4 regions of the Streptomyces sp. NPDC002232 genome follow, and region 4 is predicted to be linked to each of the others. Evidence: riboswitches for the same ligand, from Rfam matches in the RefSeq annotation. Region 4 holds a riboswitch; each other region holds the start of a gene.

Region 1 (3,196 bases), on a different contig from region 4:
GGTCCGGGTCGGCGGGCACCGGCAGGCCGACGACCTGGGCGGCGCGCAGGGCGACCCGGGTGTGGCCCTCGGGCGAGAGGTGCAGCCGGTCGTCGTCCCAGGCGCGCCGGTCCTGGACGGACCTCAGCGACCAGAGGTCGAGGACCGGGCAGCCGTAGCGGTCCGCGATGGCCCGGACGTGACCGTTGTACGTGGCGATCTTGCCGCGCAGGTGCTTGAGGAGGGCCACGCCGCGGGTGTCGAAGCCGGTGGTCACCATGACGGTGCCGACGGCGGAGGAGAGGTCGGCGACGGCGCGCTCGAAGCGCTCGGCCACCTCGTCGGGGTCCGTTCCGGGGCGGATGATGTCGTTGCCGCCCGCGCAGAAGGTCACCAGGTCGGGGGCGAGTTCCTTCGCCCGCGGGACCTGTTCCGCCACGATCTGGTCGAGGAGGCGCCCGCGTACGGCCAGGTTGGCGTAGCGGAAGCCGTCGTGCTCCGGCAGCTGGTCGGCGAGCAGGACCGCGAAGCGGTCCGCCCAGCCGACGTACGTCCCGTCGGGCCCGGGGTCTCCGACGCCCTCGGTGAAGCTGTCGCCGATCGCCGCGTACGACCCGAATGCGTTCTTGTCTCTTGATCTCGAATCGTCTGCCACGGGAGCACATCCTTCACCTTTCCGTGTGACCTACGCGACCGTAAGGAGGGGTTGACGACGGGTGACATATGCCACCGATAAAGATTCCCCCAAAACGGAATACGCCTCAGGCCCGGCACATGAGTGCCGGGCCTGAGGCGGTGCGAGGCGCCGAGGGGCTCCGAAGGAGCGTCAGATGTTCACGCCGTGCTGACGGAGGGCCGCCAGCGGGTCGATGTCGGAGCCGTACTCCGGGCCGGTCCGCATCTCGAAGTGCAGGTGCGGGCCGGTGACGTTGCCGGTGGCGCCGGAGAGGCCGATCTGCTGGCCGCCGGTGACGGTCTGGCCGGCGGAGACGGAGATCGAGGACAGGTGGGCGTACTGCGAGAAGGTGCCGTCGGCGTGCTGGATGACGACCTGGTTGCCGTACGCGCCGCCGTCACCGGCGGAGTAGACGGTGCCGGGGCCCACCGCGACGACGGTGGTGCCGGTCGAGGCGATGAAGTCGACACCGGTGTGGTAGCCGGAGGACCACATGGAGCCCGAGGCCTTGTACGCGGTGCCGGTGCCGCCGCTGACCGGGGCGACCCAGCCGGAGGAGGAGGTCGTGCCGGCCGAGGAGGACGACGCCGGGGCGGACGCGGGGGCGGCGGCCGGGGCCGAGGAGCGCTCGCTGCTGCGCGAGGCGCGCGGGGTGTCGCCGTTCTTGCCGGTGCTCGCCTCGCTCTGGTGCGCGGCGGGCTCGGCAGTGCCCTTGGCGCCGAGGGTGAGCTTCATCCCGGGCAGGATCAGCGCGGGGTCCTCGCCGACGACCTGACGGTTGTCCTGGTAGAGCTTCTGCCAGCCGCCCTTGACGTGGTGCTCGGCGGCGATCTTCGAGAGGTAGTCGCCCCGGACGACGGAGTACGTCTTCGGCGCGGCCTTCGTGGTGGTGGGCGCGGCCTGGACGGCGGCGGCCTTCACCTGGGCGACGGCGTGGGCGGGAGCGGCGGCCGGGGCGGCCTGCTCGGCGGCGTGGGCGCCGGTGGCTCCGAGGAGCGGGAGGGCGACGACGGCGCCGCCGGTGCCGGCGGCGGCGATGCCGCGGGTCAGGCGGCTGGACTTGACGCGGCGGTGCTTACCCGATGCGGGCATGGCGAATTCCTCTCCGGCGCCTGCGAGGTGAGCTGTCGGGTTCGGACTGGAGATGTCCGGCCGCGTCTGCACGCGACTTCACCCCGAGCCGTCCTTCTTCGAGGGATCGGCGTAGTACCTGGGTCCCCCGCTCCTGCCTCGTACGGGTGAGTGTGGAATCCGGTCGGTGGCAGGATTCGGCGGTCCGTCCGGAAGTGAGCGCGACGCTAGACGAGTGGGGTCGGGGCGAACAAGCCGCGAATTCCACGCACTCCGGGATCGCGGGTCGTCCGGCCGGAATTCCGGTCACCCTCCGTGGATGACGGTCCTTCGATCTCCCTTTTCCCGGGGGTATTTGGAAAAGACGATCAGGCACGGTCCGTCACGTTTATGACGCTGCTCACGCGCCGATCCCCATCTCCCCTGCAACCGGGGCGGGTTACCGCTAAACCCTCAATACGGACAGATCACCCATTCCCGTCCGAGGGGGTGCGTGCCCGGGTCCGGGAAAGAGATGATTGCCCCAGGAACCGATCTACAGAACAGGAGCAGCCGTGACGCAGCAGCTGCCGCAGGTCCCGCCCGCCGATGCCGCCGAGCCCGAGCTCGCGGGGGTCCGCAACTTCCGGGACGTGGCCGGCCTGCCGACGGCGGACGGGCGCGCCGTCCGCCCGGGCCGCCTCTTCCGCAGCGGCCACCTGGCCCACGCGACGGAGGACGACGCCGCCTTCCTCGCCTCGCTCGGCCTGCACACGGTCTTCGACTTCCGCAACGAGTCGGACCGGAAGGTGGAGGGCGCGGACGTCGAGCTGCCCGGCGTGCGGAACGTGAACATACCGCTCAGCGACCCGGCCGACGGCAAGGAGTTCTGGAAGCTGGTGCGCGGCGGCGAGATCGCGCAGCTCCGGGAGATCCTCGGGGACGGCAAGGCCGCCGCCCGGATGACCGACTCGTACCGGAGGATGATCGTCGAGCGGACCCCGGAGCACAGCCGGATCCTCCACTCCATGGCGGAGGAGAGCGTCCCGGCCCTGATGCACTGCGCGGCCGGGAAGGACCGGGCCGGTCTCGGCATCGCGATCACGCTGCTCGCGATCGGCGTCGAGCGGGAGGCGATCGAGGCCGACTACGTGAAGTCGAACGACCCGCACCGCCGCTACAACGTGCGCCGCAGCTCCGTCGCCGAGGACGCGATGTCGCCCGAGGTGATGGAGCTGCTGAGCCCGCTCTTCGACGCGCGGGTGGAGTATCTGCGGGCCGCCTTCGAGACGATCGAGACGACCTGGGGTTCGGTGGACGCCTACCTCGCCGACGGCCTGAAGCTGGCCCCGGAGACCCGGGAGCGGCTGCGGGAGCTGCTCCTCACGGAGGCGTGAGGAGCCGGAGCGCTACCGGTTCTGCCCGCCCAGCGTGAAGAGCAGGTAGAGGAAGCCGGCGAAGAGGTGGCCGGCGACCAGATAGGCGAAGAGC
Region 2 (3,196 bases), on a different contig from region 4:
CCTACGCGCCCAGCCCCGACCTCGCCAGCCGCGCCCAGCAGATCGCGGTGGCCGAGAAGGCACTGGCCAAGGGCAGCGAGGAGTGGGCCACCTGCGCCCCGATCGCCGGCCTGAAGAACGACGGCAGAGCCACCGGGGTCGATCCCGGCCCGCTCGCCGTCCCGACGACTCCCGGCGGCCCGCTCCCCGAGTCCAACCGGACCCCGGACGCCCAGGCCGCCCCCAAGACCTCCGAGGCGACGCCCGAGCGGTCCGCCACGCCCACGACCCCCGCGAAGCCGACCGCTCCGACCGCCCCGGCGACCTCCGCCGCTCCGGCCGAGCCCGCCACCCCGGCGACCCCCGCGACCCCGGCCATGCCCGACGCGTCCGTTACGCCCGGTACGCCTGATTCGTCCGAGACGCCGAAGGGTGACGCTCCGTCGGCCACGCCGGGCACCGGCAAGCACCGGGGCGACGCCGCCCCGGAGGAGTCCGGCAAGCCGGACAGTTCGGCCGAATCGGGCCGCCACGCCTCGGACGCGACCGACTCCCCGGACCAGCCCGCGGAGAAGGTGGACGCCACGCTGGTGACTGACGACGCGAAGAATTCGGACGTAACGGACAGTCAGGGCGCTTCGGGCGCGTACACCGTGCGGCCGGGCGACAGCCTGTCCCGAATTGCACAGAAGAACGAACTCTCCGGAGGCTGGACCGCCCTCTATGACGCCAACCGCCGGACGGTGGGCACCGATCCGGACCTCATCCTGCCTGGTCAGAGCCTTGACCTGACGGCGGGTTCGACGGCGAAGGAAGGTTAGTTCGCGGCCTTATGTCCGGTTCTGGGCAAGTGAGACATGGGTCTCTTCGCCCCAACTGGCGTGTCACGTCCGCGCACTCTGCTCCCGCTGGCCCCCACCTGCACAAACGCCGCCCACCGGAAGGCAAGTAAGGTCGATTTTTCCGCAATGGGCCTCTTTGAACTTCCGGTGGGTCTGTGTCTACGGTCGTCACCGCTCGCCACCGCGGGCCCCGTCGTCCGAATCGCCGAATCCTGCCGTCGGCCGATGGGAACAGTCGTCGCGCAAGCGCCGAAGGCAGGAGTGGGGGACCCAAGGTAAGTGCCGGGCCCGGCCGTCGAGACAGACGGCCGACGACCGGCTTGGGGTGAAGCCGCGTGCTAGGACACGCGGCCGGGCAACTTTCCGGCCCGAACCCGACAGCTCACCTCACAGGCGTCGGTGAGGAGAATCTCCATGCTGTTTTCCGCCAAGGGCAAACACCGTCGTCCCTCCAAGGCCACCCAGGTCGCCGCGCTCGTCGGCGTCACCGGTGTCGCCGTCGCCGCCCCGCTGCTGAGCGCGGGCACCGCCTCGGCCGCCACGTCCGCCGAGTGGGACACCGTCGCCCAGTGCGAGTCCGGTGGCAACTGGTCCATCAACACCGGCAACGGCTTCTACGGCGGCCTTCAGTTCACCAACTCCACCTGGGCCGCCTTCGGGGGCACCTCCTACGCCTCGCGCGCCGACCTGGCCTCCAAGGACCAGCAGATCGCCGTGGCCGAGAAGGTCCTCGCCGGCCAGGGCAAGGGTGCCTGGCCGAACTGCGGCGTCGGCCTCTCGGGCGCCTCCTACGACGGCGGCTCCGCCGAGACCCCGCAGCAGCAGCCCCAGCAGCAGGCCGCGCCGAAGCAGCAGGCCGCCCCGCAGCAGGAGCGCCGCGCCGAGCAGCCGACCAGCCGCAGCGAGCAGCGCCAGGCCCCGAAGGCCGACGCCAAGAAGACCGTCACCACGCCCACCGGCAAGAAGGTCAAGAAGGGCGACGGCGAGTACAAGGTCGCCGCCGGCGACACCCTCTCCAAGATCGCTCAGGCGCACGGCACCAAGGGCGGCTGGGCCAAGCTCTTCGAGCTGAACAAGGACGTCGTCGAGAACGCCGACCTGATCTACCCGGGTCAGCAGCTCCACCTGAAGTGAGCCCGGCGGCTCGCGTGAGTCCGGCGGCTCACGCGGCCCCGACGACCCTCCCGCGGTGACCACCCCGGTCCGGCGCGCCCTTCCCCCGTGCGCGCCGGACCGGGGTCTCCCCTTGTCGGGGGGAGACCCCGTACCGCGCTCTCCCCTTATTACGGAGAGGCCGACGGTCCCGCGTCCGTGAGGGAAAGCTGACGGTTCCGAGTGTTACCGCCCAGTAGATCCCGGGTCCTTCGTCCCGGGATGGGTGCCCTCGGGTCCTTTTTCGTCCCAGGGGGCGGGCGCGCGGCGGGCGGGAGCCTCCGGGCCGGTTAGGCTCGTGTCGCAAGGCCGAGCGACCCTGCACCGACCTTGCGTCACATCCAGCGTCACATCCCAGAAGGAGATGCTCGTGCCGTCCATCGACGTCGTCGTAGCCCGGGAAATCCTGGACTCCCGAGGCAACCCCACGGTCGAGGTCGAGGTCGGCCTCGACGACGGCAGCACCGGCCGTGCTGCTGTTCCGTCCGGCGCCTCCACCGGTGCGTTCGAGGCCATCGAGCTTCGCGACGGTGACCCCAACCGCTACCAGGGCAAGGGTGTCGAGAAGGCCGTCCTCGCCGTCATCGAGCAGATCGGCCCGGAGCTCGTCGGCTACGACGCCACCGAGCAGCGCCTGATCGACCAGGCCATGTTCGACCTGGACGCCACGGAGAACAAGGGCTCGCTCGGCGCCAACGCCATCCTCGGCGTCTCCCTCGCCGTCGCGCACGCCGCCTCCGAGGCCAGCGACCTCCCGCTCTTCCGCTACCTCGGCGGCCCGAACGCGCACCTGCTGCCCGTTCCGATGATGAACATCCTCAACGGTGGGTCGCACGCCGACTCCAACGTCGACATCCAGGAGTTCATGATCGCCCCGATCGGCGCGGAGTCCTTCTCCGAGGCCCTCCGCTGGGGCGCCGAGATCTACCACACGCTCAAGGCCGTCCTGAAGCGCAAGGGCCTCTCCACCGGCCTCGGCGACGAGGGCGGCTTCGCCCCGAACCTCGAGTCGAACCGCGCCGCCCTGGACCTCATCATCGAGGCCATCAAGGAGGCCGGCTACGCCCCGGGCACCGACGTCGCGCTCGCGCTCGACGTCGCCGCGTCCGAGTTCTACAAGGACGGCGTCTACGAGTTCGAGGGCAAGTCCCGCTCGGCCGCCGAGATGACCGAGTACTACGAGGAGCTCGTCTCCGCGTACCCGATGGTCTCCATCGAGGACC
Region 3 (3,196 bases), on a different contig from region 4:
GTGGCGACCACCTGTCTGGGCCAGGCCGCGTCCACGGCCGCCGTCCTGCTCGCCGCCGGCACCCCCGGCAAGCGGCTCGCCCTCCCCGGCGCCCGTGTCACGCTCCGTCAGCCGGCCATGGACGAACCCCTCCAGGGGCAGCCGAGCGACCTGGACATCCACGCGCGCGAGTTGCTGCGGCAGCGCGCACTGGTGGCCGGGATGCTCACCGAGTACACCGGGCGGAGCCGGGAGCGGATCGACGCCGACATCGACCGCCTCACCGTCCTGGACGCCCCGGCGGCCGTCGCGTACGGCCTGGTGGACCAGGTGATCACGAGCCGGCGCGACGCCGGCGCGGCGTGGTGAGCCGGCCGTGGTGCCCGAGCCGCCGCCGCTGCCCGCACTGACCCGGGCCGAGGGCGAGTTGGTCGACGCCTACCTCGAAGTCGTCGACCTCCTGGGGAAGATCAACCCGTCCAGGAGCACCCACACCTACGGGGCGCTGAGGGCGGCTCAGGCCCTGGTGGGACGCGCGGTGGCGCTGCGCGAGGCCCTGACGCTCATGCACGCGCGGGGCGAGAGCGAGGTGCACGCGGACACCCTGGCGCGCGCCCTACGGGTCTTGGACGGAGAGCGCCGGACCGGTCGCGTCACCGTCCCGGACCCGCGTGCGAGTTGACATTCCGGCATGTCGTGTCGAGGTCCGGACGGCCGACAGAGGGAGCGGAATCGCTCCCCCGTTCGGCGTAGTCGACGAGTCGACAAATGTGCGGGGTGAGTTGCACAACAGGTGTACGCATCTGGCGGAACCAGTCATTCCGTTGCTGGTGCGGGGCTCGTCGGCGACCCCTCCGACGATCACGAAAGCTGCCTGTCCACCTGAATGGATCAGTCGTGAGGAGCCTCACATATCGCCGTTTCAGCTCGGATTTCACCCTCGTTGTGGGTCAAGATCCCTGTCGACGACAAGCCCCCGCCATCCGAGGCGGGGCGGTCCGGGCGGACGCCGAGTCCTGCCGCTGTCCCGGATGTCTGGTCGACAGGAGTGGATCGGCAGGAGTGGAGGACCCGAGCAGTACGGGACGTACGCGCTGTTTCCGCAGCGAGGACGTCCCTTGGGGTGAAGCCGCAGCCGCGGCCGGGCATCTTCGCCAGCCCGAACCCGACAGGTCATCCTTCGCAGGCGGCTGACGAAGGGTTGCGCATGACTGCGCAGATGCACGTCCCGTCCCTGCTGTCCCGGGCCGGAGCCGTCTCGGCTCTCACCCTCGCCGCCGTCGGCGGCACGATGCTCGCACCGGGTGCGGCGTCGGAGGCCCAGGCAGCCACGACATACGCGAACAAGGCACTGAGCGTCGCCGCGTCCAAGAAGGGGGCTCCGTACCGGTACGGAAGCTCCGGACCCACGAGGTTCGACTGCTCCGGTCTGACGCTCTACGCGTACAAGAAGGCGGGCAAGTCGCTGCCCCGCACCGCGCAGCAGCAGTACAACAAGACCCGGCACATCTCCGCGTCCGGCAGACAGAAGGGGGACCTGGTCTTCTTCCACTCGGGCGGGAGCGTCTACCACGTGGGCATCTACGCCGGAAGCGGCAAGATCTGGCACTCGCCCAAGACGGGATCCTGGGTGAAGCTCGACAAGATCTGGACGTCGAAGGTCTCCTACGGCCGCGTCCGATGAGGCCCGCCGGGCACTGAGCGGTCCCGGGGTGCGGTGGCGCCGCCGCACCCCGGGACCGGGGCGTCAGGCGTACGAGGCGGCCGCCCGGATCCACGGGAGGGTGACCCAGACCGTCTTGCCGCCCTCCTCGGTCGGAGTGACCGAGAGCCGGCCGCCCGCCTCGGCGGCCAGGGACCGGATGATGACCATGCCCCGCCCGTTGTCCTGCTGGACCGCCGCCGGGAGCCGGCGGGGCCACCGGGGGTGGCTGTCCGTGACCCCGATGTGCAGCCGCTCCTCGCGCTCCAGGCGGACGTCGACCGTGAAGGTCGGCGACTGGCCGAAGGTGTGCACGACCGCGTTCGTCGCCAGCTCCGAGACCATCAGACGGATCGCGTCCACCAGGTCGTCGGCATCGTCGAGGCCCCACCCGTCGAGGACCTCGGCGACATAGCGCCGGGCCGTGGACACCGACGCCGGGTCGCTCGGCAGCGTGACGGATGCTTCCTGATGGTCTGCCATGGCGACGCTGTCCCTTTCCCGCCGGGGCTTCGGCCCCGGATCGCGCTTCGCGTCAGAGTCCCACCGATCCTGCCGCTCCGGCGGGCGTTCCACCAAGATATGTCCCATCTGTCGCCCGATGCGGTGAACTCTGCTGCCGATGAACGAGCTTGGGAATCCCGACGGGATGTCAGACGGTCGGCGCGGTCCGCAGGATCGTCTCCACCGCGCGCCCGATCTCCGCGTCCGACAGATCGGCCCGCGCCGTGAGGCGCAGCCGCGAGATGCCGTCCGGGACGGACGGGGGCCGGAAGCAGCCCACCGCGAGGCCCTGTTCGCGGCAGTCCGCAGCCCAGCGCAGCGCCGCCTCCGGGGAGGGCGCGTGGACCGAGACGACGGCAGCGTCGGGCCGCGCGGCGGTGAGCCCGGCCCCCGTGAGCAGCCGGTGCAGGGTGGTGGCGACCGCACGTGCCCGCCCGGCGAGGTCCGGCTCGGCGGCGATGAGACGCAGGCTGGCGAGCGCGCCGCCCGCGGCGGCCGGGGCGAGCCCGGTGTCGAAGATGAAGGTGCGCGCCGCGTTGACCAGGTGTTCGATCACCCGGGCCGGGCCGAGGACGGCGCCGCCCTGGCTGCCGAGGGACTTCGACAGGGTCAGGGTGGCGACGACGTCCGCGTCGCCCGCGAGCCCGGCCTCGTGCGGGGCCCCGCGCCCGCCGTCGCCCAGGACGCCGAAGCCGTGCGCGTCGTCGACGACCAGTCCGGCGCCGTGCGCGCGGCAGGCGTCGGCGAGCTCACGCAGCGGGGCCCTGTCGCCGTCGACGGAGAAGACGGAGTCGCTGACGACCAGCGCCCGGCGCCCCGGGTGGGCGTCCAGGGTCTTGGCGACGGCCTCCGGGTCGGTGTGCGGGACGACGGCGGTCTCGGCGCGCGCGAGGCGGCAGCCGTCGACGATCGAGGCGTGGTTGGAGGCGTCGGAGACGATCAGGGCGTCCCGGCCCCCGAGCGCGGTGAGCGCGGCGAGGTTCGCGGTGTAGCCGGAGGAGAAGACGAGGG
Region 4 (3,196 bases):
ACACGGCCACGGACTTCTTCAACATCGGCCTGGGGTCGGGCTCGGGCAAGTACGACATCTCGATGATGGGCCCCAACCGCTTCCTGCGCCGGTTCATCGGGGACGCATCCAAGGCCGGCAAGGCCGTCGAGGTGGCCGCGCGGTACGCACCCGATCCGGGAACGGGCAAGACGGCACTGTGGTTCCGGATGACCAACAGTTCCGCCGGCCCGGTCACCTTCACCATCCGCTCGAACGCGTACCGCTCGGACGGCCCGTGGACCTACACGGTGCCGGCGAACTCCAGCCGCGAGGACTACTTCAACGCCGTGGCGTACAACGGCGGCTGGTACGACTTCACGATCCTCGCCGACATCGACGGGACCTGGTCGCGCCGGTACACCGGCCACATCGAGAACGGCGCACCGAGCGTCAGCGGCTGACCTTCCCCCGCATGCCGGGCGACGGCCTTCGGGCCGCCGCCCGGCCCCGGCCGGGGGCGCGGCACCAGGCCATGGGGCCGGTGGCGCGCGGTCAGCGCCCGGCGAGCGCCGCCCGGCGGACCGTGGCGTCGAGGAGCGCCACCGCGTCGTCGGCCGTACGGCCGGGCGCCCGGTTCCACGGGCCGATCAGGCCGTGCCAGCCGCGGGACCGGAGCTCGGTCATGATCCAGGCGGCCGCCTCGTGCATGGTGTCCGCCCCTCCGTAGCCGAGGCGGTGGGCGGCGAGGAGGGCGCCGCAGACGCAGCGCGCGCCACGGGCGTCACGCAGCTTGTACGGGGCGTTCTGCCAGCCCCACTCCGTGAGCACCAGGCGCGCGTAGCCGAGGTGCACGGAGGGGCGCAGCTCGGCCTGCCCGACGCGGCGCCAGGCGTGGAGGCGGTCCGGCAGCACGGCTCCGAGCCGTCCGGGGAGGCGGCGCTCGCCGGGGAGCGCAGGCGGCAGGGCCGCGAGGGCGTCGGCCACGAGCCGGTCGACCGGGACGCTGAGCAGCTCCCGCCAGCCCTCCCCGGCCGGTGGTGACGCCTCGGGGGCGGTCCAGTCCGTGACGATCCGCTGCCAGGTGGCGCTCTCGAAGAGTGCGGCCGCCTCGCGGTCGAGGCCGTCGGGGCTGAGGACGGGGGCGGTGGGCGGCATGGGATGACTCCTGGGTCGACTTCCTCCATTTTTCAGGATGAATGTCTGTTTTGCGACTTTTAAGCCACCCCGGAGAGTCGCCCACGTCACCCCCCCGAGGCGGTGATTTCCGCTCGATTTACCCAGTGCGGAATGAAAAGACCTATTCGGACATTGCGCCCTGGGTGACGCGACTCACTGGACGGGCCCCGCCGGTTCGCGGCATCTCCGCCCACCCCTTGCCCGGCAAGGAAGTTCGACGCCCCGATGACTGCGTCGATCTTGAATTCTCCGAATTCCGTGATCCTTTTCCCCTTACCCGGCATCCACTCCTCTTGTTATCCGTCGCATTACTGGCCTACGGTCACCTCCATTCGAGCGGAACGCCCAATCCTGCCGCCGCTCGCTCAACGTCCCTTTTCACCCGACGGCAGGAGCGGGGGACCCACGAATACGCCGGTCCGGATTCCGGAACGGCTCGGGGTGCAGCCGCGTGCGCGCGGCCGGACATCTCCCGTCCGAACCCGACAGCTCACCCCGCAGGCGCCGGAGAGGAAACCGTCATGCCTGCTTTCGGTAAGCACCGCCGTCCCCGTCTCGGCCACGTCTCCCGCGGCTTCGCCCTGGTCGGAACCGGTGGCGTCGCCCTGACCCTGCCGCTCATCGCCCCGGCCGTCGCCGGCGCCGCACCCCTGTCCGGCGCCCCTCAGGCCGCCGTCCAGGCGCCCGCCTCTCCGGCCGCGACGATCACCGTCAAGGCCCCCGCGGCCCCGGCCGCCGCCCGCACCTACACCGTGGTGAGCGGCGACTCGCTTTCCCTGATCGCCCACAAGAAGGGAATTCAGGGCGGCTGGAAGAGCCTTTACCAGGCCAACAAGAGCGTCGTGGGTGACAATCCGTCACTCATTCGCCCGGGCCTTGAACTGACGATTCGTCGGGATGCCGCGAAGGCCACTCACGCCGAGGCGAAGAAGTCCGCCGCGACCGAGCGGGCGAGCCGCTCCGAGCGTCGCGCCACCCCGGCCGTCGCCACCGGAACGGGCTCCTCCGCCGCCGCGGCCGCTCCCGCCGTCGCCGCCCCCTCCGCCGTCAAGGCGGCCCCGATCGCCGCGACGAACTACGCCGACAACCTCGACGGCTGGATCCGCGAGTCGCTGGCCATCATGGGCCAGCGCGGCATCCCCGGGTCCTACGACGGGATCTACCGCAACGTCATGCGCGAGTCCTCCGGAAACCCCCAGGCCATCAACCTGTGGGACTCCAACGCGGTCGCCGGCACCCCCTCGAAGGGCCTCCTCCAGGTCATCCAGCCGACCTTCCTGGCCTACCACGTGCCCGGCACGTCCATGGACCTGTTCGACCCGGTCGCCAACATCACCGCCGCCTGCAACTACGCGGCCGACCGCTACGGCTCCATCGACAACGTCAACTCGGCGTACTGATCCCCCGCCGGAAGTGCCCGGCGAACCAGGAGGTGGCGAGGTCCGCCACCTCCTCCAGGGCGCCGGGCTCCTCGAAGAGATGCCCGGCGCCCCCCACCACGGCGAGCCGGTTCTCACAGCGCAGCAGCGCCAGCGCCCGCCGGTTGAGGTCCAGGACCAGCGCGTCCGCACCGCCCACCACCAGGAGCGTGGGGGCGCGCACCGCGGCCAGGTGCTCGGCCGCCAGGTCCGGCCGGCCGCCGCGCGAGACGACGGCGCTCACCGGGGACGCGGGGTCGCCCGCGGCCCACAGGGCCGCGGCGGCACCCGTGCTCGCGCCGAAGTACCCGAGCGGCAGCCCGGTGCTCTCGGGCCGCGCGGCCAGCCACTCCGTGGCCCCGGCGAGCCGCCCGGCGAGGAGCGGGGTGTCGAACACATGGGCCCGGTCGGTCGCCTCCGCCTCGGTCAGCAGGTCGAAGAGCAGCGTCCCGAGGCCCGCCCGGTTCAGCGCCGCGGCGACCGCCCGGTTCCGGGGACTGTGACAGCTGCTGCCGCTGCCGTGGGCGAACAGGACGACGCCGTCCGCGTCCTCGGGCACCGCGAGCCGCCCGCCGAGCGCGACCCCACCGACCGGGATCCTGACGTCCGTGTCCTGGACCACCGGGACACGCGCGGTCCTG

The links. Region 4 has a riboswitch for cyclic di-AMP ahead of ACFYXU_RS20920 (transglycosylase SLT domain-containing protein). Riboswitches for the same ligand answer to the same signal wherever they lie in the genome.
Region 1: it holds a riboswitch for cyclic di-AMP, as region 4 does, so the genes downstream of both, ACFYXU_RS24825 (peptidoglycan DD-metalloendopeptidase family protein) here and ACFYXU_RS20920 (transglycosylase SLT domain-containing protein) in region 4, are expected to answer to the same signal.
Region 2: it holds a riboswitch for cyclic di-AMP, as region 4 does, so the genes downstream of both, ACFYXU_RS35230 (transglycosylase family protein) here and ACFYXU_RS20920 (transglycosylase SLT domain-containing protein) in region 4, are expected to answer to the same signal.
Region 3: it holds a riboswitch for cyclic di-AMP, as region 4 does, so the genes downstream of both, ACFYXU_RS13235 (C40 family peptidase) here and ACFYXU_RS20920 (transglycosylase SLT domain-containing protein) in region 4, are expected to answer to the same signal.

What each region holds. Positions count from the first base shown of each region.
Region 1 covers NZ_JBIARV010000005.1:396,559-399,754, forward strand. The annotation lists gene ACFYXU_RS24820 (SGNH/GDSL hydrolase family protein) at 1-634, opposite strand, end outside; gene ACFYXU_RS24825 (peptidoglycan DD-metalloendopeptidase family protein) at 806-1,747, opposite strand; cyclic di-AMP (ydaO/yuaA leader) riboswitch at 1,752-1,939, opposite strand; gene ACFYXU_RS24830 (tyrosine-protein phosphatase) at 2,281-3,102, shown strand; gene ACFYXU_RS24835 (DUF6126 family protein) at 3,115-3,196, opposite strand, start outside.
Region 2 covers NZ_JBIARV010000008.1:294,664-297,859, forward strand. The annotation lists gene ACFYXU_RS35225 (transglycosylase family protein) at 1-800, shown strand, start outside; cyclic di-AMP (ydaO/yuaA leader) riboswitch at 1,059-1,232, shown strand; gene ACFYXU_RS35230 (transglycosylase family protein) at 1,236-1,955, shown strand; gene eno (phosphopyruvate hydratase) at 2,338-3,196, shown strand, end outside.
Region 3 covers NZ_JBIARV010000003.1:133,012-136,207, reverse strand. The annotation lists gene ACFYXU_RS13245 (ATP-dependent Clp protease proteolytic subunit) at 1-348, shown strand, start outside; gene ACFYXU_RS13240 (hypothetical protein) at 356-661, shown strand; cyclic di-AMP (ydaO/yuaA leader) riboswitch at 977-1,183, shown strand; gene ACFYXU_RS13235 (C40 family peptidase) at 1,187-1,663, shown strand; gene ACFYXU_RS13230 (ATP-binding protein) at 1,727-2,164, opposite strand; gene ACFYXU_RS13225 (8-amino-7-oxononanoate synthase) at 2,334-3,196, opposite strand, start outside.
Region 4 covers NZ_JBIARV010000004.1:669,672-672,867, reverse strand. The annotation lists gene ACFYXU_RS20930 (phosphocholine-specific phospholipase C) at 1-422, shown strand, start outside; gene ACFYXU_RS20925 (hypothetical protein) at 514-1,116, opposite strand; cyclic di-AMP (ydaO/yuaA leader) riboswitch at 1,470-1,654, shown strand; gene ACFYXU_RS20920 (transglycosylase SLT domain-containing protein) at 1,659-2,537, shown strand; gene ACFYXU_RS20915 (phosphoribosyltransferase family protein) at 2,521-3,196, opposite strand, start outside.